DNA from 3 places in the Inmirania thermothiophila genome. Region 2 is predicted to be linked to each of the others. Evidence: predicted binding sites of a transcription regulator. Region 2 holds the regulator's gene; each other region holds the start of a gene.

Region 1 (7,255 bases), on a different contig from region 2:
AGCAAGGGCTACCCCGGCGGCGAGGCGCGGGTGCGCTGGCACCTGGCCGAGGCCCGCCGCGCCTTCGCCCGCCACTTCGGCCGCGAGCCGGCGGGCTGCTGGCCGTCGGAGGGCGGGGTGAGCGAGGCCGCGCTGCGCCTCGTCGGCGAGGCGGGGTTCCGCTGGGCGGCGAGCGGCGAGGGGGTGCTGCGCAACAGCCTCGGCGGGGCCCCCGAGGGGCGGGACTGGGTCCACCGCGGCTACCGCCACGGCACGGGCCCGGCCCTCTTCTTCCGCGACGACGGCCTCTCCGACCTCATCGGCTTCCAGTACGCCGCGCGCGAGCCCGCCGAGGCGGTGGCCGACCTCGTGGGGCATCTGGAGAACATCGACGCCGCCACCGCCGGCCGTCCGGGGCGCGTGGTGGCCGTGATCCTCGACGGCGAGAACGCCTGGGAGCACTACGCCGAGAACGGCTTCCCCTTCCTCGACCGCCTCTACGGCGCCCTCGAGGACCACCCGCGCCTGCGCCCGGCCACCTTCGAGGGGCTGCTCGAGGAGGGGCTGCCGCTGGCGCCGCTCGGGCGCGTCGTGGCCGGGAGCTGGGTCTACGGCACCTTCTCCACCTGGATGGGCGATCCCGACAAGAACCGGGCGTGGGACGCGCTGGTGGCGGCGAAGCAGGCCTTCGACGAGGCCGCCCCGGCCCTCGGCGGGGCCGCGCGCGAGGACGCGGTGCGCCGGCTCGCGGTCTGCGAGGGCTCGGACTGGTTCTGGTGGTACGGCGACTACAACCCGCCGGAGGCGGTGCGCGACTTCGACGCCCTCTACCGCCATCACCTCGCGGCCCTCTACCGCGCCCTCGGGCGCGAGGTCCCGCAGGGCCTCGCGGCGCCCCTCGGCGAGGGCCACGGCGCCCCGGCGGGCGGCGGCACCATGCGCCCGGGGCGGGAGGGGGCGTGAGTCCGATCCCCGGCGGCCGCGCCGCCGGCGTCCTCTGCCACGTCACCTCGCTCCCGGGGCCCGACCCGGACGGCGGCACCCTCGGCGCCGAGGCGCACCGCTTCGCGCGCTGGCTGGGGGAGGCGGGGCTGCGCTGGTGGCAGGTCCTGCCCCTGGGGCCGACCCACGAGGACCGCTCCCCGTATCAGCCGCTCTCGGCCTTCGCCGGGGATGCGCGCCTGATCGACCTCGAGGCCCTCGCCGCCGAGGGCTGGCTCGACGACCCGCACCGCCCGCGCGCCGAGGCCCTGGCCGCGGCGCGGCAGCGCCTCGAGGCGGGCGCGGACGAGGCGGCGCGGGCCGACTACGCGCGCTTTTGCGCCGAGGCCGCGGCGTGGCTCGAGGACTACGCCCTCTTCGCCGCCCTGCGCGCGGCCCACGGCGGCGCGCCCTGGTGGCGCTGGCCCGCGCCCCTGCGCGACCGCGACGCGGCGGCCCTCGCCGAGGCGGCCCGGGGGCTCGCCGACGCGGTGGCGCAGGTGCGCTTCGAGCAGTTCGTCTTCTGGCGCCAGTGGCGGCGGCTGCGGGAGGCGGCGGCGGGGGCCGGCGTGCGCCTCATGGGGGACCTGCCCATCTTCGTCGCCCTCGACAGCGCCGAGGTCTGGGCCGCGCGGGGGCTGTTCGACCTCGACGCCGAGGGCCGCCCGCGCACGGTGGCCGGGGTGCCGCCGGACTACTTCAGCGCCGACGGCCAGCGCTGGGGCAACCCCCTCTACCGCTGGGAGGTCCACGCCGCCGACGGCTACCGCTGGTGGGTCCGGCGCGTGGGCTGGCTGCTGCGCCACTTCGACCTCGTGCGCATCGACCACTTCCGCGGCTTCGCCGCCTGCTGGGCGATCCCCGCCGGCGAGCCCACGGCGCGCAACGGGCGCTGGGTGCCGGGGCCGGGGCGGGCCCTCTTCGACGCCCTGCGCAAGGCCCTCGGGCCGCTGCCGCTGGTGGCCGAGGACCTGGGCTACATCACCGACGACGTGGTCGCGCTGCGCGAGGGGCTGGGGCTGCCGGGGATGCGGGTGCTGCAGTTCGCCTTCGACGGCGGCGCCGACAACCCCCACCTGCCCCACAACCACGCCCGCGACCTCGTGGTCTACACCGGCACCCACGACAACGACACCACCCTGGGCTGGTTCGAGGGCCTGGACGGCGCGGTGCGCGGGCGCGTGCTGGACTATCTCGGGCGGCCGGGCGAGCCCATGCCGTGGCCGCTGGTGCGCGCGGCGCTGGCCTCGGTGGCGGTGCTCGCGATGGTGCCCATGCAGGATCTGCTGGGGCTCGGCGCCGGCCACCGCATGAACCGCCCCGGCACCACCGAGGGCAACTGGCGCTGGCGCTTCGGCTGGGCGCAGGTGCCCCCGGACCTGGCCGCGCAGGTCGCGGCCCTCGCCGCGCTCTACGGCCGCTGAGCCGCGCGGCGGGTGTCGAAAAATCTGACAGCCAGGCCGCGGCGGCGTCCGCCGGGGGCACGCAAGATCTTGATCGGAAAGATCGCGCGAGCAGGTGGCACGGAAAGTGCTAGGGTTGCTGCGGGTCACGCAGGGAGACGGCTCATGGTCCGGAAAACGCATCTCCTCACGGCGGTGCTTGCGGCCCTGGCCCTGCCGGCGCATGCGGTGGTGATCACCAACGGTGTGGCGGGGGACGGTGCCTGGAGCGTGGACGTTCAGGACGGCGGCAGCGCCTCCGACGGGATCCTCGACCCGGTCGGCTCGCAGGGGCCCACGGACGTCATCTTCCAATACGAGCACTACGTGGACGTGGGCGCCGACGGCGGCGCGGTGGCCCTCTCGGCGACCACCGTCACCAGCCCGGCCGCCCTCAGCGGCGGTGCCGTGCTCTCCGAGGGCAGCTTCGCCGGGACCCACGACGCGATCCGCTGGCGGGCGCGCAGCACCATCGCCGCGGGCAGCACCAACTACCTCACCGAGCTCGTCTTCGAGTCCGACCAGCCCTTCGGCCCGGTGCGCCTGATCCAGTACCTGGACGAGGACGTCTTGGATTCCAGCGACGACGTCCTGGTGGTGCTGGGCACGCCGGGGGCGGCGGACTTCCAGCTCCTCACCGTCGACAGGACGGCGAACGTCGGCGTCGCCCACGCCGCCACCTATCTCAGCGCCGTGGGCATGAGCTACATCGGCTGGGCGGCGGACGAGTTCGCGGACCTTCTGTCCGCCATCATATCGTCCGGCGGGGCGAGCTACAGCATCGCCGGCGTCGTGGACACGGCGGATCTGCCCCCCATGGCGGATCCCCGCTTCCCCGGCAGCCCGGCCTTCGGTCCCCGGGACATCACCTCGGCCATCGCCTTCGACCTCGACCCCGACGCCACCTTCGCCTCGGTGATCTTCTCCCTCGGGGGCTCGCCGGCAGGGGAGCCGCCGGAGCCGCCCACCACGGTGCCGGAGCCGGGCACGCTGGTGCTGCTCGGCGCGGGGCTTGCGGCCCTGGTGCGCCGCGGGCGACGCTGAGGCCGCAGCGCCGGCGTCACGACGAGGGGGGCCGCGCCGCCGCGCGGCCCCTTTTCTGCCCCGGCCCCTAGAGCCAGAGCATGCAGCCCAGCTCCAGGGGGTGGCTCATGAGCCGGTGGTAGGGGTGGAGGCGCAGGCGGTAGACCTGCAGCCCCGGCAGCGTGGGGGTGAGATCCAGGGCGTAGACCGCCTCGCCCTCCTCGGTGCGCTCCTCGAGGGGGCGGAAGGGGAAGCGCTGGCGGGTCTCCACCGTGCCGTCCGCGCGCTCGGTGCCGATCAGGCACTCCACCACCACGTCCTCGGGCGCGAGCCCGGCGAGGTCCACCGCCACCCGGATGGGCAGGACCTCGCCGTTGTAGAGCCGCGCCGGGGGCGGATCGAGCCGGCGCGCGCGCACCTTCGGCCAGGCCGCGATCACCCGTGCCTTCCATGCCGCCAGCTCCCGCGCCGGGGCGGCGCCGTCCTCGGCGAGGGTGCGCGCCTGCAGGTTGGCCGGGCCGTAGTGCTGGAGCACGTAGTCCATCACCATGCGCTGGGCGTTGAAGCGCGGGATCAGGGTGCGCATGGAGGCCTTGGCCATGCGCACCCAGCCCGGCGAGTAGCCGTGGCCGTCGCGGTGGTAGTAGAGCGGCACCACCTCCTCCTCCAGCAGGTCCAGCAGCTCCTGTCCCTCCTCGCGGTTGCGGTGCGCGAGGTCGTAGTGCGGCGCGTGGGGGGTGATGCCCCAGCCGTTGGTGCCGTCGAAGCCCTCGGCCCACCAGCCGTCGAGGACGCTGAGGTTGAGCACGCCGTTGACCCCGGCCTTCATGCCGGAGGTGCCGCTGGCCTCGAGGGGGTGCTCGGGGGTGTTGACCCAGACGTCGACGCCGGTGACCAGGGCGCGGGCGAGGGCGAGGTCGTAGTTCTCCACGAGCACGATGTGGCCCTCGAACTCGGGCCGCATGGCGTACTCGTGGATGGTGCGGATGAGCTCCTGCCCGGGGAGATCGCGGGGGTGGGCCTTGCCGGCGAAGACGATCACCGCCGGGCGCTCCGGGTCCTTGAGGATGCGCGCCAGCCGCGCCGGGTCCTGGAACAGCAGCGTCGCCCGCTTGTAGGTGGCGAAGCGGCGGGCGAAGCCCAGCAGGAGGATGTCGGTGCGGTCGGGGTTGAGGTGGCGGGTCAGGCGCCGGATGTGGGCCTCGGACAGGCCGTTGCGCCGGTGCTGGGCCCGCACCCGCTCGCCGAGCTCCGCCAGCAGCTCGGCCTTGAGGAGCTGGTGGGTGGACCAGAAGGTGTAGTCCGGGATGGAGTCGATGCGCTGCCAGTAGGCCTCGTCGAGGAGCTCGCTGCGCCACTCGGCGCCGAAGTGCATGTCGAACAGGCCCGCCCACTGCCGGGCGAGGAAGGTGGGCAGGTGGATGCCGTTGGTGACGTGCCCGATGGGGTTCTCCTCGTGGGGGATCTGGGGCCAGACGTAGCCCTCCATGCTGGAGGCGACGCGGCCGTGGATGCGGCTGACGCCGTTGTGGAAGCGCGAGCCGCGCAGCGCCAGCGCGGTCATGTTGAAGCCGCCCTGGTTGGCGGGGCTGGCGCCGAGGGCGAGCAGCCGGTCCATGGGGATGCCGAGGCGGGCGGCGAAGTCCTCGAAGTAGCCGCGGAAGAGGCCGTGGTCGAAGACGTCGTGCCCCGCCGGCACCGGGGTGTGGGTGGTGAAGACGGTGCCCGCGGCCACGAGCTCCAGGGCGGCGTCGAAGTCGAGGCCGGCCTCCACCTGCTCGCGGCAGCGCTCGAGCACGGCGAAGGCGGCGTGGCCCTCGTTGAGGTGCCAGACGGTGGGTGTGAGCCCCAGCGCCCGCAGCGCCCGCACGCCGCCGATGCCGAGGACGATCTCCTGCTGGATGCGGGTGTTCTCGTCGCCGCCGTAGAGCTGGTAGGTGATGCGGCGGTCGGCCTCGCTGTTCTGGGGCAGGTCGGTGTCGAGGAAGACCACGCGGATGCGCCCGGCGCGGCCGGTCCAGACCCGCACGCAGACGGTGCGGCCCGGCAGCTCCACGCGGATGCACAGCTCGCGCCCCTCGGCGTCGGTGGCCGGGTGCAGGGGCAGGTCGCCGAAGTCGGTGGGGTGGTAGTGGGCGACCTGGTTGCCATGGGCGTCGATGGTCTGGGTGAAGTAGCCCTGGCGGTAGAGCAGGCCCACGGCGACGAAGGGCAGGCCGAGGTCGCTCGCGGCCTTGCAGTGGTCGCCGGCGAGGATGCCGAGGCCGCCGGAGTAGACGGGCAGGCTCTCGTGGAAGCCGAACTCGGCGCAGAAGTAGGCGACGAGGTCGCGCTGCGGGTCGAAGAGCAGGCCGACGTCGGACTGGACCTGCTCCTGCAGGTAGGTCTCGTAGGCGGACAGGACCCGGCGGTAGTCCTCCAGGAAGACCCGGTCCTGGGCCGCCTCCTCGAGCCGCTTCTGCGCCACCCGGCGCAGGAAGACCTTGGGGTTGTGGTTGCAGGCGTCCCAGAGGGCGCTGTCGAGGCGGCGGAAGAGGCCGCGCACGCCGCGGTCCCAGCTGTAGAAGAGGTCGTCGGCCAGCTCCGCGAGGCGCTCGATGCGCTCGGGGATGCGGGGCTGGACCTCGAGGACGTAGCGGGTTCCCTGCATGGTGTCGCCTTCCGTCTGGGATCGGGTGGGTGGGCCTGTGGTGCCGGGAGAGAGACTCGAACTCTCACGGTGTCGCCACCAGCGGATTTTGAGTCCGCCGCGTCTACCGGTTCCGCCATCCCGGCGCGGTTGGGCAATGGTAGGGGCCGGCGCGGCACGGCGGCAAGGGCGGCGCTTGCCCTCGCCGCCGCCCGCGCCTACCATCCGCGCCGGTGCGCGTCGCCGACTTCGACTACGAGCTTCCCGAGGCGCTGATCGCCCAGCATCCGCTCCCCGAGCGGAGCGCGGCGCGGCTGCTGCACGTCTCGGCCGCGGGCCTTGCCGACCGCCGCGTGGCCGACCTGCCGGCGCTGCTGCGCCCGGGGGATCTGCTCGTCCTCAACGACACGCGGGTCCTCAAGGCGCGGCTGCTCGGGCGCAAGGAGAGCGGGGGGCGGGTCGAGGTGCTGGTGGAGCGCATCGAGGCGCCGCGGCGGGCCCTCGCCCACGTGCGCGCAAGCCGCGCCCCGCGGCCCGGGACCGGCATCGAGGTCGAGGGCGGCGGGCGGCTGACGGTGCGCGGCCGCGCCGGCGGGCTGTTCGAGGTGGAGAGCGACGAGCCCCTGGAGGCCCTGCTCGAGCGCTGCGGCCGGGTGCCGCTTCCCCCCTACATCCGCCGCGCCGCCGAGGCCGAGGACCTCGCGCGCTACCAGACCGTGTGGGCGCGCCGCCCGGGCGCGGTGGCGGCCCCCACCGCGGGGCTGCACTTCGACGAGGCGCTGCTCGCCGCGGTGCGCGCGCGCGGCGTGGAGACCGCGCAGGTGACCCTGCACGTGGGCGCCGGCACCTTCCAGCCGGTGCGCGTCGAGGAGGTGGAGCGGCACGCCATGCACGCCGAGCGGGTGGTGGTGGACGAGGCCGCGGTGGCGGCCGTGGCGCGCACGCGCGCGCGCGGCGGGCGCGTGGTGGCGGTGGGCACCACGGTGGTGCGGGCGCTGGAGAGCGCGGCCGCGGCGGGGGCGCTGCGCCCCCTGCGCGGCGAGACGCGGCTCTTCATCTACCCCGGCCACCGCTTCCGGGTGGTGGACGCGCTGCTGACCAACTTCCACCTGCCGCGCTCCACCCTGCTCATGCTGGTGTGCGCCTTCGCCGGGCGCGAGCGCGTGCTCGCCGCCTACCGCCACGCGGTGGCGCAGCGTTA
Region 2 (7,255 bases):
GGGCGGCGCGGGCCTCGTCCACCAGGGCCAGGACCTGGGCGAGCTCGCGCGGGCTCGAGAGCATGGGGATCATCATGCGCACCGGCCCCTCGGCGGCGACGCGCAGGATCGCCCGCACCTGGGGCAGGAACAGCCCCGGCTCGCGCAGGCAGAGGCGGACGGCGCGCAGGCCGAGGGCCGGGTTGGGCGGCGCTGCCCCGTCGCCGGCGCCGCGCCCGTCCACCTGCTTGTCGGCACCGAGGTCGAGGGTGCGGATGGTGAGCGGCAGGCCGCGCAGCTCCCGCAGCACCTGGCGATAGGTCTCGTAGTGCTCCTCCTCGTCCGGCAGGTCGCGCCGGTTCATGAAGAGGAACTCGGTGCGGTAGAGGCCGACGCCCTCGGCGCCGACGTCGCGCGCCGCGGCCACGTCCTCGGGCAGCTCGATGTTGGCCATGAGCGCGACGCGCTCGCCGTCGCGGGTGGTGGCGGGGCGACGGCGTAGGCGCCGGAGGCGCCCCTCGCGGCGGCGCACCTCGCGCTGGCGCCGTCGGTAGTGGCGCAGCACCGCCGCATCCTCGGTGGCCAGCACGCAGCCTGCGGCGCCGTCCACCACCAGCGTCTCGCCCTCCCGCAGCAGGCGGCGGGCGCCGCGCACGCCGGCCACCGCCGGGATGCGCAGGCTGCGGGCGAGGATCGCGGTGTGCGAGAGGGGGCCGCCGCGCTCGGTGACCAGGGCGGCGATGCCCTGCTGATGCATGAGGACGAGGTCGGCGGGGGTGAGGTCCTCGGCCACCACCACGCGGCCGTCCAGACCCTGCGGCCGCCGCCTGCCGCCCGGGCCGCCGCCCTCGGCCAGCAGCCGCTGGATGCGTCCCACCACGTGGTCGACGTCGTCGCGGCGCGTGCGCAGGTAGGGGTCGTCCATCTCCTCAAACACCTGCACCAGGGCGTCGCGCTGCATCTTCAGCGCCCACTCGGCGTTGACGCGCCGCTCGCGGATGAGCCGCTCCGGCGTCGTCGTGAGGGTGGCGTCGTCGAGCATCAGGAGATGGGTGTCGATGAAGGAGCGGATGTCGGCCGCCGCCGTGGGGGGGATCTGCTCGCGCACCGCCCGCAGCTCGGCCCGCGCCGCCTCCACCGCGCGCCGGTAGCGCGCCACCTCCGCCTCGAGGCGGTAGCGGGGCAGGCAGTACTCCACCGCCTCGAGGACGGCGGCCTCCACCACGTGGGCCGGCCCGATGGCGATCCCACGGGCGACGCCGATCCCCCCGAGCTCCACCACCACCCTCAGCGCTCCTCCCCGAAGCGCTCGCGCACCAGGGTCTCGATGGCGTCGGCGGCCGCGGCGGCGTCCGGCCCGCGCGCCTCCAGCTCCACCATCGTCCCCTGGGCGGCGGCCAGCATCATCACCCCCATGATGCTCTTGGCGTTGGCCTCGCGGCCGTTGCAGCGCAGGGTGATCTCGGAGGCGAAGCGCGAGGCCGTCTGGACGAGCTTGGCGGCGGCGCGCGCGTGCAGTCCGAGGCGGTTGACGATCTCCATGCGGCGGCGGATCTCGCACTCGGGCATCACTCGGGCTCTCCCTGCTCGCTGGCGACGATGCCGGCCGCGGCCCCCTCGGCGGCGCGTCGGGCGAGCTCGGCGAGGTCGCGATCGGCGTAGTTGAGCACCCGCAGCAGCATCGGCAGGTTGATCCCGCTGACGCTGCGCACGCGGCGGCCCCGCGCCGCGCGGGCGACGAGGTTGGCCGGGGTGGCGCCGTGGAGGTCGGTGAGGACGAGCACGCCGGCGCCGCGGTCGAGGCGGTCGAGCGCGGCCTCGATGGCCGCCGCGAGCGCCTCCGGGCGGCCGCCGGGCTCGCTCGCCACCACCTCCAGCGGCATGCGGGTCTCGCCGAGGATGCCGCGCGCGGCCGCAAGGAGGGCCCCGCCCACGGCCCCGTGGGTGACGAGCAGTAGCCCCACCGGCGGTCTCGCCGTCACCGCTTGAGCTCCCGGTGCTGGACGAGGACCTGCCACCGCCCTTGCGCGCGCAGGCGCTGCGCCAGCCGCTCGGCGACGTAGACCGAGCGGTGCCGTCCCCCGGTGCAGCCCACCGCCACCGCGAGGTGGGGGCGGTTGTCGGCCTCGAAGCGGGGGATCCAGCGCCCGAGGAAGGCCTCGATGTCGGCGAGGAGCGCACCGCTGGCGGGCTGCTCGTCGAGGAAGCGCGCCACCGCCTCGTCGCGGCCGGTCAGCGGCCGAAGCTCGGGCACCCAGTGGGGGTTGGGCAGGCAGCGGGCGTCGAAGACGAGGTCGGCGTCGGCGGGCACGCCCTGGCGGTAGGCGAAGGACTGCACCAGCAGCGACAGCCGCCCGCGGGGGCGCCGGGCGACGCGCTCGCGCACCAGGTCGCGGAGCTGGTGGATGCTGAGTCCCGTGGTGTCGAGGAAGAGATCCGCGGCCTCGCTCACCGGCGCGAGCAGCCGGCGCTCGCGCTGGATCGCCTCGCGCAGCCCCGTGCGCGGGCCGGCCAGCGGGTGGGGGCGGCGGGTCTCGGCGAAGCGGCGCACGAGGGCCTCGTCGCCGGCGGTGAGGAAGACCACCTCGGTGTCGACGCCGGCATCGCGCAGCCCGGCGAGGATCTCCGGGAAGCGGCGCAGGTCGGCGGCGACGTTGCGGGCGTCGATGCCCGCGGCGGCCCCCGGGTAGCGGCCGCGGCGGTGGCCCTCGATCCCGGTGGCGAAGTCGTGCAGGAGCACCAGCGGCAGGTTGTCGACGCAGTAGTAGCCGAGGTCCTCGAGGGTGTGCAGCGCCGTGCTCTTGCCCGAGCCGCTCAGCCCGCTGACGATGACCAGCCTCACCGCGGCCCCCGTTCCAGCAGCCGCTGCTGGTGCGCGGCGAGGTCGGCGGCGGCGTCGTAGCCCTGGCGGGCGAGCAGGTGCTGGCGCACGGCGGCCTCCACCAGCACCGCCAGGTTGCGCCCGGGGGCGACGTAGAGGGTGACCTCGGGGATGCGCACGCCGAGGATCTCGCGCTCGCGCACGCTGCCGCGCAGGCGGTCGATGGCCTCGGGGGCGACCGCGTCGAGGGGCTGCAGGTGCACGATCAGGCGCAGGTAGCGGGCGCTCTTGACGGCGTCGGCCCCGTACATGGCGCGGACGTTGAGGATGCCGAGGCCGCGGACCTCGAGGAAGCCCTCGCCCGGCTCCGGGCTGCGTCCGGTGAGCAGGTCCGGGGCGACGCGGGAGAAGACCGGGCAGTCGTCGGCCACCAGGCGGTGGCCGCGGCTGATGAGCTCGAGGGCGAGCTCGCTCTTGCCGACGCCGGCCTCGCCCGTGAGCAGCACGCCGCTGCCCAGGACCTCGAGGAAGACCCCGTGGAGGGTGACCTGCTCGGCGAGCAGCGTGGCGAGGTGGTACTGGAGGCGGCTGATGAGCTCGGGGCTGGGCAGCTCCGAGCCGAACAGCGGCGTTCCGCCGGCCTCGGCCGCCTCCACCAGCACCGCCGGGGCGGGGCAGCCGTCGGCGACCACGGCGAAGCCGGTCTCGGGGCCGAGGGCGCCGGCGAGGAAGGCCGCGGGTCCGCCCGGGGCCTCGCACAGCCGCTCCAGCTCGTGCAGGCCCAGGACCGGCACCCGCGGCGGGCGGATGGGATTGAGGTAGCCGACGAGCGCCATCGCGGTGTAGGACGGTCCCGCCGGCTCGAGGATGCGGTCGCGCCCGTCGCTTCCGGCGATGTGGGTCAGCCGCAGCGGCTCGCGCAGCAGCTCCACCACCTGGGCGGCCGTGATCCGCCGGGTCATGGCGCCCCGGTCGCCGCCTCCGGCCAGCCCTGCACCAGCCGCAGCAGGGCCTCGCTGCTCCCGGCCTCGCGCAGGCGCGCGCAGAAGGCCTCGTCGGAGAACATGCGCGCCAGCTCGGCGAGGATCTGCAGGTGCTCCTCGGTGGCCTCCTCCGGCACCACGAGGCCGAAGAGGAGGTCCACCGGCTGCTCGTCGAGGGCGTCGAAGTCCACGCCCTGACGCAGGGTGAGGAGGGCGCCCACGGCGGCGCCGTGACCGAGCCGCCCGTGGGGCAGCGCGACCCCGTGCCCGAGGCCGGTGCTGCCGAGCCGCTCGCGCCCGAGCAGCGTCTCGAAGATGCGCACCGGGTCGAGCTCCCCGCCGGCGTCGGCGAGGAGGTGGCTCAGGGTCTCGAGGGCCCGCTTCTTGCTTGCCGCCTCGACCCCCCAGGCGACCCGGTCCGGGCTCAGCAGGTCGGCGATGCGCACGTTGCCTCCTTCCGCCCTCAGGCCTGCGCCGCGCCCTCGCGCTTGTGCTCGCCGCCGCGGCCGCGGCCGTTGAGCTTCTCCTTGTGCTTGAGGATCTGCCGGTCGAGGCGGTCGGCGAGGACGTCGATGGCGGCGTAGAGATCCTCCTCCACCGCCTCGGCGAAGAGCTGCGCCCCGGAGACGTGGACGGTGGCCTCCGCCTTCTGCCGCGTCTTCTCCACGCTGAGGATCACGTGCACGTTGGTGACGTGGTCGAAGTGGCGCTCGAGGCGCTCGAACTTCTCCAGCACGTAGTTGCGCAGCGCCTCGGTGACCTCCACGTGGTGGCCGGTGACGTTGATCTGCATGCTCGGCTCCTCTTGGCTCGGGTCCTGGGTCCCGGCAGGGGCTCAGACGAGCCGCCTGCGCTCGCTCGACGATGGGATGGCCATGGCCTCCCGGTACTTGGCCACGGTGCGGCGGGCGACGCGGATCCCCTGCTCGCCCAGCAGGCGGGCGATCATGGCGTCGCTCAGCGGTCGGGCCGGGTTCTCCGCCTCCACCAGCTTGCGGATGAGGGCGCGGATCGCCGTCGCCGAGGCGGCGCCGCCGTCGTCGGTGGCGATCTGGCTCGAGAAGAAGTACTTGAACTCGAAGATCCCGCGCGGGGTGTGCATGTACTTGCGGGTGGTGACGCGGGAGACGGTGGACTCGTGGATCCCGACGGCCTCGGCCACGTCGCGCAGGATCAGCGGCTTCATGGCGATCTCGCCGTGCTCGAGGAAGCCGCGCTGGCGCTCGACGATGCAGGTGGCCACCTTGAGCAGGGTCTCGTTGCGGCTGCGCAGGCTCTTGATCAGCCAGCGCGCCTCCTGCAGGTGGCTGCGCAGGCAGGTGCCGTCGGCGCCGCCCCGGCCCACCAGGGCGGCGTAGCGGGGGTTGATGCGGACGCGCGGCGTCGCTTCGGGGTTGAGCTCGACCCGCCAGACCCCTTCCTCCTTGCGCACGATGACGTCGGGGATGATGTACTCGGGCGGCGGCCCGGGGAGGCTGCTGCCGGGGCGCGGATTGAGCGAGCGCACCAGGGCCACCACCTCCCGCAGCGCCTCGAGATCGACGCCGAGGGCCTCGGCGAGCTCGGCGTGGCGGCCGGCGGCGAGGGTCTCGAGGTGGCCGTCCACGAGGCGCAGGGCCTGGGCGCGCCAGGGTGTCTCCTCCGGCAGCTCGAGGAGCTGGATGCGCAGGCACTCGGCGAGGCTGCGAGCCCCCACCCCCGGCGGGTCGAAGTGCTGGATGCGGTGGAGCACCGCCTCGGCCTCCTCGACGGTGACCTCCGGCCCCGCCGCGGCGACGATCTCCTCGAGCCCGGCGCCGAGGTAGCCGTCCTCGTCGATGGCGTCGATGATGAGGGTGGCGAGGAGGCGGTCGCGCTCGCTGAAGGGGGTGAGCTCGAGCTGCCAGGTGAGGTGGTCGCGCAGGGACTCGCCGTCGTGGCTCACGGGCTCGAGGCCCCGTTCGTCCTCGTCGCCGCCGCCGCCGCCGTAGAGGACGGCGCCGTCGTAGACGTCCTCCCAGGAGCTGTCGACGGGGAGCTCGTCCGGGATCTCGCCGCCGTCGCCGCCGAGCTCGCGCTCGCCGGCCTCCTCCGCCGCGGCCTCGGCGGCGACCTCCGCCTCGGTCTCCTGCTCGCCCTCCTCCTCGAGCTCCAGCATCACGTTGGACTCCAGCGCCTGCTGGATCTCGGCCTGCAGCTCCAGGGTCGAGAGCTGCAGCAGGCGGATCGCCTGCTGCAGCTGCGGCGTCATGGTCAGGTGCTGCCCGAGGCGGAGCTGCAGGGTCTGTTTCATGGGCTGGCGCTGGCGGCCGCGGTGCTCATCTTGGCCGTCATTCTACCCGAGCCCCGTTGCCGCTGCAGGGATCAGAGGCGGAAGCCCTCGCCGAGATAGACCCGCCGGACCTGCTCGTCGGCGAGGATCTCCTCGGGGGTGCCGGCGGCGATGACGCGGCCGGCGTTGACGATGTAGGCGCGGCCGCAGATGCCGAGGGTCTCGCGCACGTTGTGGTCGGTGACGAGGACGCCGATGCCGCGCCGGCACAGGTGGGCGATGATGCGCTGGATGTCCAGGACCGAGATCGGATCGACTCCGGCGAAGGGCTCGTCGAGGAGCATGAAGCGGGGCTCGGCGGCGAGGGCGCGGGCGATCTCGACCCGCCGCCGCTCGCCCCCCGAGAGCGACAGCGCCGGCTGTGCGCGCAGGTGGCCGATGTGCAGCTCCTCGAGGAGGGCCTCCAGGCGCGAGCGCCGCGCCGGGGGGTCGAGGTCGCGGCGCGTCTCGAGGACGGCGAGGATGTTCTCCGCCACCGTGAGGCGGCGGAAGACCGAGGGCTCCTGGGGGAGGTAGCCGAGGCCGGCGCGGGCGCGCAGGTGCATCGGGCGGCGGGTGATGTCCTCGCCGTCCAGGAGGATGCGCCCGGCATCCGCGGCCACCAGCCCCACGATCATGTAGAAGCTGGTGGTCTTGCCGGCGCCGTTGGGCCCGAGCAGGCCCACCGCCTCGCCGGGGCCGACCCGCAGCGAGACCCCGTCCACCACCTTGCGCCCGCGGTAGCGCTTGACGAGTCCTTCGGCCTCGAGCCCGCTCATCGCCCGTCGCCGGTCGCGCCCTCGCGCGGCGCGAGCAGGATGTGCACGCGCGCATCGCCGCCCTCGGCCCGGATGCGCCCGTCGGCGATGCGGTACTCGATGTGCTCGCCGCGGAAGCGGTCGCCGCCCTGGCGCAGCCGCGCCTCCCCGGTGATCACCACGACCTCGCCGCGCAGGTCGTAGTCGATGCGCCGGCCCTCGCCCCGGAGGGGGCGGCCCTCGGCGTCCACGTCCTCGAGGGTGGCGGGCGCCCCCTCGGCCTCGAGGCGCGCCGGCCCCTGCGCGTCGTTGCGCACCACGACGCGGTCGGCGCGCACCACCCGCCGGCCCTGGGTGACCACCACCGCGCCCTCGTAGACGCTGACGCCGCGGTTGTCGTCCACCTCCACGCGGTCGGCCTCGA
Region 3 (7,255 bases), on a different contig from region 2:
GGTCGCCCGCGCCGCCGCCGCCAGCGCCTCCCAGGCCCGCGCCAGGGCGTCCTCCCCGGCCCCGCCGGCGCCACCGAGGCGCGCCAGCAGAGCCGCCTCCGGCGGGCGGGCAAGGAGCAGACCCAGCAGCCCCCAGGTCGCGCCGCGCAGCCGCGCCGCCTCGTCCATCGGCATCCCCGGCTCCCCCCGCGCCTCCATGGCTCAGCCCTCCAGCCGCCGCAGCTGCGCCTCCAGGGGCAGCGCGGCACTCCGTTCCAGCTCCTCGCGCGTGATGTCGCGCACGCGGCAGTCCTCGCACATCTCGAGCCTGCGGCCGGCGGCGCCCGCGAACATGGGATGGCCTGCGACCCGCTCGCGGATGCGGGCGATGACGCTCGCGGTGGCGAAGGGCTTGCCGCAGACGACACAGCAGAAGGGGGCCTCCTCGTGGAGCACGCGGGGCGCGTTGCACGCCGCCGGGTCGTAGAGGTAGCGCGCCCGCAGGGTGATCGCCTGCTCCGGGCAGGCGCCGGCGCAGATCCCGCACTGCACGCAATTGGCCTCGATGAAGCGCAGCACCGGGGTGTCGCCGCCGGCGACGAGGGCCGAGGTGGGGCAGACCGAGGTGCAGGCCATGCACAGCGTGCAGCGCCCCCGATCCACCCGGACCTCGCCGAAGGGGGCGTGGGCCGGCAGCACCGCCTCCGCCTCCCCCGGCGGCACCTGCACCCGCAGGTGGTCCACGGCGAGACGCAGCGCGGTGCGCTTGTCCTCCACCGCGGCGTAGGCCGCGGGGGCGAGCGCGGGCAGCACCGGGTCGGTGAGCGCGGCGGCCTCGGCCGCGCCCTCCAGCAGGCCGACCCGTTCCTCGCCGAGGCCGAGCCCGGCGAGGATCGCCGCCGCCACCGCCACCTCCCGGCGCAGCGCGTCGCGCACCGGCGCCGGGGCGCCCTCGGGCAGGGCCAGTGCGACCTGGCCTGCGCCGTAGGCGAGCGCGGCTAGCCAGGTCTCCATCCCCACCGCCCCCACCTCCTCCACCGGCAGCGGCAGCACGTGCGGCGGCAGCGCCTCGGCCTGCGGGGCCTCGCCCTCGGCCACCACGAGCAGCGTCGGGGCGACGCCGCCGGCCTCGCGGTGAGCCTTGAGCATGCGCCGGATCGCCTCGCGCAGCTCCTCGCTGCGGGGGCTCTCGTGGCGGATCGCGCCCCCCGGGCAGACGGCGGCGCAGGCGCCGGCGCCCTGGCAGCGGTAGGGATCGATGTCGACGCGCTCGGCGAGATCGGCGATGGCCCCCGTGGGGCAGGCCTCGAGGCAGCGCGTGCAGCCGCTCTGGCCGCTGCGGCCCCGGGCGCAGCGGTCCGGGTCGTAGAGGGTGTAGACCGGCTTCTCGAACGTGCCCACGAGCTCCGCCAGCGCCTGCACCGCATCGGCGAGGGCGGCCCCGTCCCCCGGGGGCAGGTGCCGGTAGCCCGGCGGCGGCAGCGGGTCGGAGACGCCGGGCCGCGCCTGGCGGTCGAGCACCAGATCCGCGCCCCCGTCGAGGCCCAGCTCGGCGGCGAGGTCGCGCCCCTCGGGCTCGGCGACGAGGGCGAAGCGCCCCAGGTGCCCCACCACCCGGACCCGCCCCGCCCGCGCGGCGTGCACCCCGGCGGGCGGTGTCCCCTCGGTGCACACGGCGCGCACCGCAAGGTCCGGCGCCGTCGCCGCCCAGACCCGGCAGACCTCGGCCACGGCCTCGCCCGGGCCGATCACCACCAGACGGCCGCGGCTCGTGTACGCCACCGTCGCAGGCGGCCGCGTCCCCGCCTGCGCCCATGCCGCAAGCGCCGCCTCGCGCGCCGCGCGCTGCACGGCCGGCTCGGGAAGCGCCACCGCCGGGGTCGCATCCGTCATGCCGCCCCCTCCCCCGCTCCGCCGCCCGGCGGCGCATCGGCCTGCCCCGCCCGAAGGGGCCCCTCCTCCTGCGCCACCGGCTCCGCCGCCTCCCGCCGCCGCACCGGTCCGGCGTCGTCGGCCGCCTGCCTCCCGTCGCCGCCGAGGCGCGCCAGCATGTGGCGCATCTCGTGGGTGACGAGCTCGCCCAGCGGGTCGAAGCCGGTGAAGTCCTCGCAGTAGTCGTCGAGGCCGTCGGCGACCTGGAACTGGGGCAGGTGGAAGAGACGGCGCAGGGCGCGGCGGCGCAGCGCCTCGCTCACCCGCGGCGAGAGGTAGTCGCGGAAGCGCTCCGAGTCCGGCGGCAGCGTCTCGGGGTCGGGAAGCTCCGTATCCGTCGGGGCCGGCCGCCTCGGCGCCTCCGCCGGCGGCGAGGCAGGCTGCGGCGCCGCGCCCTGCCGCGCCGCGCGCTTGCGGCGCGCCCAGCGGTGCAGGAAGGTCTCGTCGCCGCCGACGGGCGCGCCCCGCCCGGGGGCGTTGCCGTTCGATCTCATCCGCGTTCCCCCGCGTGCCAGGGCCGACGCCGGCGCTTGGCGCGCGGCGCCGGCCGGTAGTGATCGAGGACGTAGCGTTCGAGGCGCGCGCCGATCTCGGCCGGCATGGGGACGGCGAACACCTCGGCCTCGGCCTCCAGGTAGGCGCCCGCCTCGTCCTGGCTCGCCGAGACCAGGATCGGGCGCAGCGGCGGCAGCGCCGCCTCGTCGAGGTGGCAGACCACGAACAGGCTCGGCTGCGGCGAGCGCAGGTTGTGGTCGTAGCTCTCGGCCTCGTCGACGTGGAGCTCCAGGGCGAGGCCGCACCAGAGCACCTGCGTCACCTGGCCGCTGCCCTCCTCGCGGACCGCCGCGTGCGGTCCGGGGGCGTCCCGGGTCGCGGCCTCGCCGGTGACCACCCCGGTGGCCTCCCAGGTCTCGGTGCGCCACGGGCCCCGCCCCACCTCGCGCCGGCGCATGAGCACCGCCACCGGCATCGCTCGCTGCTCGGCCGTCCCGGTCATGGGCCGCCTCCCGTCGTGGCTCTGCGAGGAGGAGGCGAGCAAGCGGCGTGCCAGCCGCGGGGGCGCGCCGGCGCGGGCGCCGCCGCGGGCCCGGTGGGTCAAGATGACCCGGTGGGCGCCGCGGGCGGGTCAGGATGTCCCGGCTGGCGGTCCCGTCGTCCTCTGGGCTATGCTCGCCCCACGGTCGGGAGAGCCGTCCGTTTCCGGCACGCCTCTTGCAGAAGGCGGCCCCGAGGAGGAGAGGAGCGCATGCGACTGCTGCCCCCAGACCAGCCCCTGCCGGAGCGGCTCGTGGACCGCTTCGGGCGGCACGTGACCTATCTGCGCATCTCGGTCACGGACCGCTGCAACTTCCGCTGCCTCTATTGCATGAGCGAGGAGATGACGTTCCTGCCGCGGGCGCAGGTGCTCACCCTCGAGGAGATCCGCGAGATCGCCGCCGCCTTCGCCGAGCTCGGCGTGCGCAAGATCCGCATCACCGGCGGCGAGCCCCTGATCCGGCGCAACATCCTGTGGCTGTTCGAGGAGCTGGGGGCGCTTCCCGGCCTGCGCGAGCTGGTGCTGACCACCAACGGCGCGCTGCTGGCGCAGTACGCCGAGGGGCTGCGCCGCGCCGGCGTGCGCCGCATCAACATCAGCCTCGACAGCCTCGACCCCGAGCGCTTCCGCCGCATCTCGCGCACCGGCCGGCTCGCCGACGTCCTCGACGGCGTCGAGGCCGCGCGCCGGGCCGGGTTCGAGCGCATCAAGCTCAACGCCGTGATCCTGCGCGGCTTCAACGAAGACGAGATCCCCGCGCTGGTCCGCTACGCCCTCGCGCGCGACCTCGACATCACCTTCATCGAGGAGATGCCGCTCGGCGAGGTGGACGGCCATGACCGCCTCGGCAGCTACTGCTCCAGCGACGAGGTGCGCGCCGAGATCGAGCGCCACTGGCGGCTCCTGCCCACCACCGAGACCACGGGCGGTCCGGCCCGCTACTGGCGCATCGACGGCACCGGCTGCCGCGTCGGCTTCATCTCGCCGCACAGCCACAACTTCTGCGCCACGTGCAACCGCGTCCGCCTCACCGCCGAGGGCCGGCTGCTGCTCTGCCTCGGCCAGGAGCACTCGGTGGACCTGCGCCACGTGGTGCGGGCCCACCCGGGGGATCGCGACATCCTCAAGCGCGCCATCGTCGCGGCCATGGACATCAAGCCCCAGGGGCACGAGTTCGACCTCGCGGCGCGTCCGGCGATCCTGCGCCACATGAACGTCACCGGGGGATGAGATGGGCGGGCGCTACCGGCCCGAGATGACGCGCGCGGGGCTCGCCCCCACCCACACCGTCACCGCCGTGGACGAGACCGGCGCCCGGCGCGAGGTGCGCATCGCCGGCGAGCGGCCCCTCACCCTCTACGTGGACAAGCGCGAGATCGTCACCCTCATGACCCTCGGGGCCCACCCCGAGGCGCTGGTTCTCGGCTACCTGCGCAACCAGGGCTTCGTCGAGGACCTCGAGGAGATCGTCGCCGTCCAGGTGGACTGGGACGTGGAGGCCGCGGTGGTGGTCACCCGCGGCGGCACCCGCGGCTGGGACGAGCGTCTCGCGCGGCGCACGGTCACCACCGGCTGCGGCCAGGGCACGGTCTTCGGCGACCTGCTGGCGCGGCTGCGCCCCGTGCCCGAGGTCACCGTGCGCCAGTCGCGCATCTACGCCCTGCTCGAGCGGCTCGCCGGCCACAACGAGGTCTACCGCTCCGCCGGCGCCGTCCACGGCTGCGCCCTCTGCCGCGACGACGAGATCCTGCTCTTCATCGAGGACGTGGGCCGGCACAACGCCGTCGACGCCATCGCCGGCCACATGTGGCTGGAGGGGATCGGCGGCGCCGACAAGGTCTTCTACACCACCGGCCGGCTGACCTCGGAGATGGTGATCAAGGTGGCCCAGATGGGCATCCCGGTGCTGCTGTCGCGCTCGGGGATCACCCAGATGGGCCTGGAGCTCGCCCGCCGCACCGGCGTCACCCTCATCGGGCGCGCCAAGGGGCGGCACTTCCTCGTCTACCACGGCGCCGAACGGGTGATCCTCGACGCCCCGCCGGCGCGGGCCCGCAGCGCCTGAGCCCCGCCGGGGTCAGGCCCCGGCCTGCGCCCGCGGCACCCGCCCCGCCCCGTCCGCGGCCGGGAGCCAGACCGAGAAGGTGCTGCCCTGGCCCGGCGCCGACGCCACCGTGATCCGCCCGCCGTAGTGGCGGACGATGCCGTAGCTGATGGACAGCCCCAGCCCCGTGCCGTCGCGCCGCGTGGTGAAGAAGGGGTCGAAGATGCGGCCGAGGTGCTCGGGGGCGATGCCCTCGCCGCTGTCGCGCACGTGGACCACGGCACCGGCGCCCTCGCCCGGACGCGCCCAGTCCTCGGTGGCCACCTCCAGCACCCCGCCGCCCGGCATCGAGCGCAGGGCGTTGACCAGGAGGTTGACCAGCACCTGCTGCAGCTCCTGGCGGTTGCAGGCCACCGGCCGCGCCGCCGCCAGCCGCTGCCGCATCTCGATCCCGGCGCGCGGGCCCGCGTGCCGGACCAGGGGCAGCGTCTCGCGCACCACCTCGTTGAGGTCGAGGGTCTCGGGCTCGCCCACCACGCCCGAGGGGCGGGCGTAGCGCAGGAGGTTGCCGACGATGCCCTGGATGCGCCGGGCCTGCTCGCCGATGAGATCGAGCTCGGTGCGCACCGGTGCCGACGCCTCGCCGAGCTCGGCGAGGGCGACCTCGAGGTTGCCGAGGATCACCGCCACGGGGTTGTTGATCTCGTGGGCGATGCCGGCGGTGAGCTCGCCCAGCGCCGCGAGCTTCTCGGCCACCACGAGCTGGCGCCGGGTCTCGGCGAGGAGGGCGACGGTGCGCTCGAGGCTCGCGTTCTTGGCCTCCAGCTCGCGGGTGCGCCGCGCCACCTCGCGCTCGAGGTGCTCGGCGGCGTGGGAGATCTGGCGGTTGCGGCTCTCGAGCTGGTCGAGCAGGCGGTCGAGCCGCCGCGCCAGCTCGCCGATCTCGTCGCGCGCCCGCACCGGGCCGATGCGCCGGTCCTCGCCGCGCGCGTGGGCCCGCACCACGTCCGCCATCACCTCGATGGGGCGGAAGATGCTGCGCGCCCCCACCACCGCCACCGTCACCGCCAGCAGCAGCATCCCGAGCACCGCGAGCGCGAGCCACGCCACCGCCTGCCGCCCCGCGGCGCGGTAGGGGGCCTCGAGAAACCCCGCGTAGAGCATGCCGACGCGGTTGCCGTAGACGTCGAAGAGCGGCTCGTAGCCCGAGATGTACCAGTCGTTGACCACGAAGGCACGGTCGATCCAGGTCGCTCCGAGCCCGAGCACGCGGTCGCGCACCGCCTGCGAGACGCGCGTGCCCAGGGCCCGCTGGCCCGGACGCAGGGGGACGTTGGTGCTGATGCGCACGTCGTCGAGGAACACCGTCACCGTGCCGAGGCTCCCCTCCGGGAGGCTGCCCGGGCCGTAGACCAGGTCGCGGATGGCATCGACGAAGGCGAAGTTGCCGTTGAGCAGCACGCCGCCGTCGAGCAGGGCCACCACGCGCCCCTCGGCGTCGCGCAGCGGCTGCACGACCCGCACCACCAGCCCCCGGTCCTCCACCGTGCGCTCGGTGGGCGCCGCCTGCGGCGTCGGCACCAGGGGCAGGCGCACGCGTTCGGCCAGCGCCGGGCGCTCGCGGGCGAGGTCGGCGGCATCGAAGACCTCGATCCCGACCCCCGGGCGGCCGGCACGGGCGGCGGCGAGCAACGGGCTCGGCCGGCTGCGGCCGATGCCCGCCTCGTCCTCCTCCAGCAGCCACCGCCCGAGCGGATCCGTCAGGTGCAGGAAGGCGAAGCCCGCACGCATCCGCACCTCGGCCAGATGCGCGCGCACCGCCGTCACGTCGCCGCCGCGGAAGGCCGAGAGGAAGCCGTACGAGGCGGCGAGGGCCGCGAGCTCGCGCAGGTAGTCGGCCTGGAGGCGGCGGAAGACGGCATCGGCCACCGCAAGGTCGGTGCGCACCCGCATGAAGAGCTGGTCGTAGCTGAAGCGCTGCCCCCAGTAGACCGCGAGCCCCAGCAGCAGCGGCATCACCGCCACCGGCAGCAGGACCAGCACCAGGAGCTTGCGCCGCAGCGACGAGGTGACCGAGACCAGCGCCCGGCGCAGCACGCTCAGGCCTCCGCCGCCCCCTCGCCGCGACGCCGCCAGGCGGCGAGCTTGCGCTCCAGGGTCTTGCGCGAGATCCCGAGGCGCCGCGCCGCCTCCGACTTGTTCCCCCCGGCGGCCTCGAGCACGTGCAGGATGTGGCGCCGCTCCACCTCGCGCAGGGGCAGGCC

What was found. The regulator sigma-54, encoded in region 2, starts transcription at its own class of promoters, with help from an activator protein. The targets are predictions, from matches to a motif close to TGGCANGNTNCNTGCTT.
Region 1: a site for sigma-54 is predicted at 2,480-2,496, ahead of EDC57_RS10045 (PEP-CTERM sorting domain-containing protein). Genes of this name have one in related genera too.
Region 3: a site for sigma-54 is predicted at 2,945-2,961, ahead of EDC57_RS07610 (DUF3305 domain-containing protein). Genes of this name have one in related genera too.

The regions. Positions count from the first base shown of each region.
Region 1 is NZ_RJVI01000002.1:933,216-940,470, reverse strand. Features, by position in the region: gene EDC57_RS10055 (glycoside hydrolase family 57 protein) at 1-942, shown strand, start outside; gene malQ (4-alpha-glucanotransferase) at 939-2,384, shown strand; gene EDC57_RS10045 (PEP-CTERM sorting domain-containing protein) at 2,529-3,446, shown strand; gene glgP (alpha-glucan family phosphorylase) at 3,514-6,075, opposite strand; tRNA gene EDC57_RS10035 (tRNA-Leu) at 6,114-6,200, opposite strand; gene queA (tRNA preQ1(34) S-adenosylmethionine ribosyltransferase-isomerase QueA) at 6,288-7,255, shown strand, end outside.
Region 2 is NZ_RJVI01000003.1:281,700-288,954, forward strand. Features, by position in the region: gene ptsP (phosphoenolpyruvate--protein phosphotransferase) at 1-1,264, opposite strand, end outside; gene EDC57_RS12065 (HPr family phosphocarrier protein) at 1,267-1,548, opposite strand; gene EDC57_RS12070 (PTS sugar transporter subunit IIA domain-containing protein) at 1,548-1,961, opposite strand; gene rapZ (RNase adapter RapZ) at 1,958-2,821, opposite strand; gene hprK (HPr(Ser) kinase/phosphatase) at 2,818-3,762, opposite strand; gene ptsN (PTS IIA-like nitrogen regulatory protein PtsN) at 3,759-4,229, opposite strand; gene hpf (ribosome hibernation-promoting factor, HPF/YfiA family) at 4,247-4,576, opposite strand; gene EDC57_RS12095 (RNA polymerase factor sigma-54) at 4,619-6,055, opposite strand; gene lptB (LPS export ABC transporter ATP-binding protein) at 6,127-6,852, opposite strand; gene lptA (lipopolysaccharide transport periplasmic protein LptA) at 6,849-7,255, opposite strand, start outside.
Region 3 is NZ_RJVI01000002.1:394,763-402,017, reverse strand. Features, by position in the region: gene EDC57_RS07625 (TorD/DmsD family molecular chaperone) at 1-198, opposite strand, end outside; gene EDC57_RS07620 (4Fe-4S dicluster domain-containing protein) at 202-1,872, opposite strand; gene EDC57_RS07615 (DUF3306 domain-containing protein) at 1,869-2,405, opposite strand; gene EDC57_RS07610 (DUF3305 domain-containing protein) at 2,402-2,908, opposite strand; gene moaA (GTP 3',8-cyclase MoaA) at 3,158-4,177, shown strand; gene fdhD (formate dehydrogenase accessory sulfurtransferase FdhD) at 4,179-5,012, shown strand; gene EDC57_RS07595 (cache domain-containing protein) at 5,025-7,088, opposite strand; gene EDC57_RS07590 (sigma-54-dependent transcriptional regulator) at 7,091-7,255, opposite strand, start outside.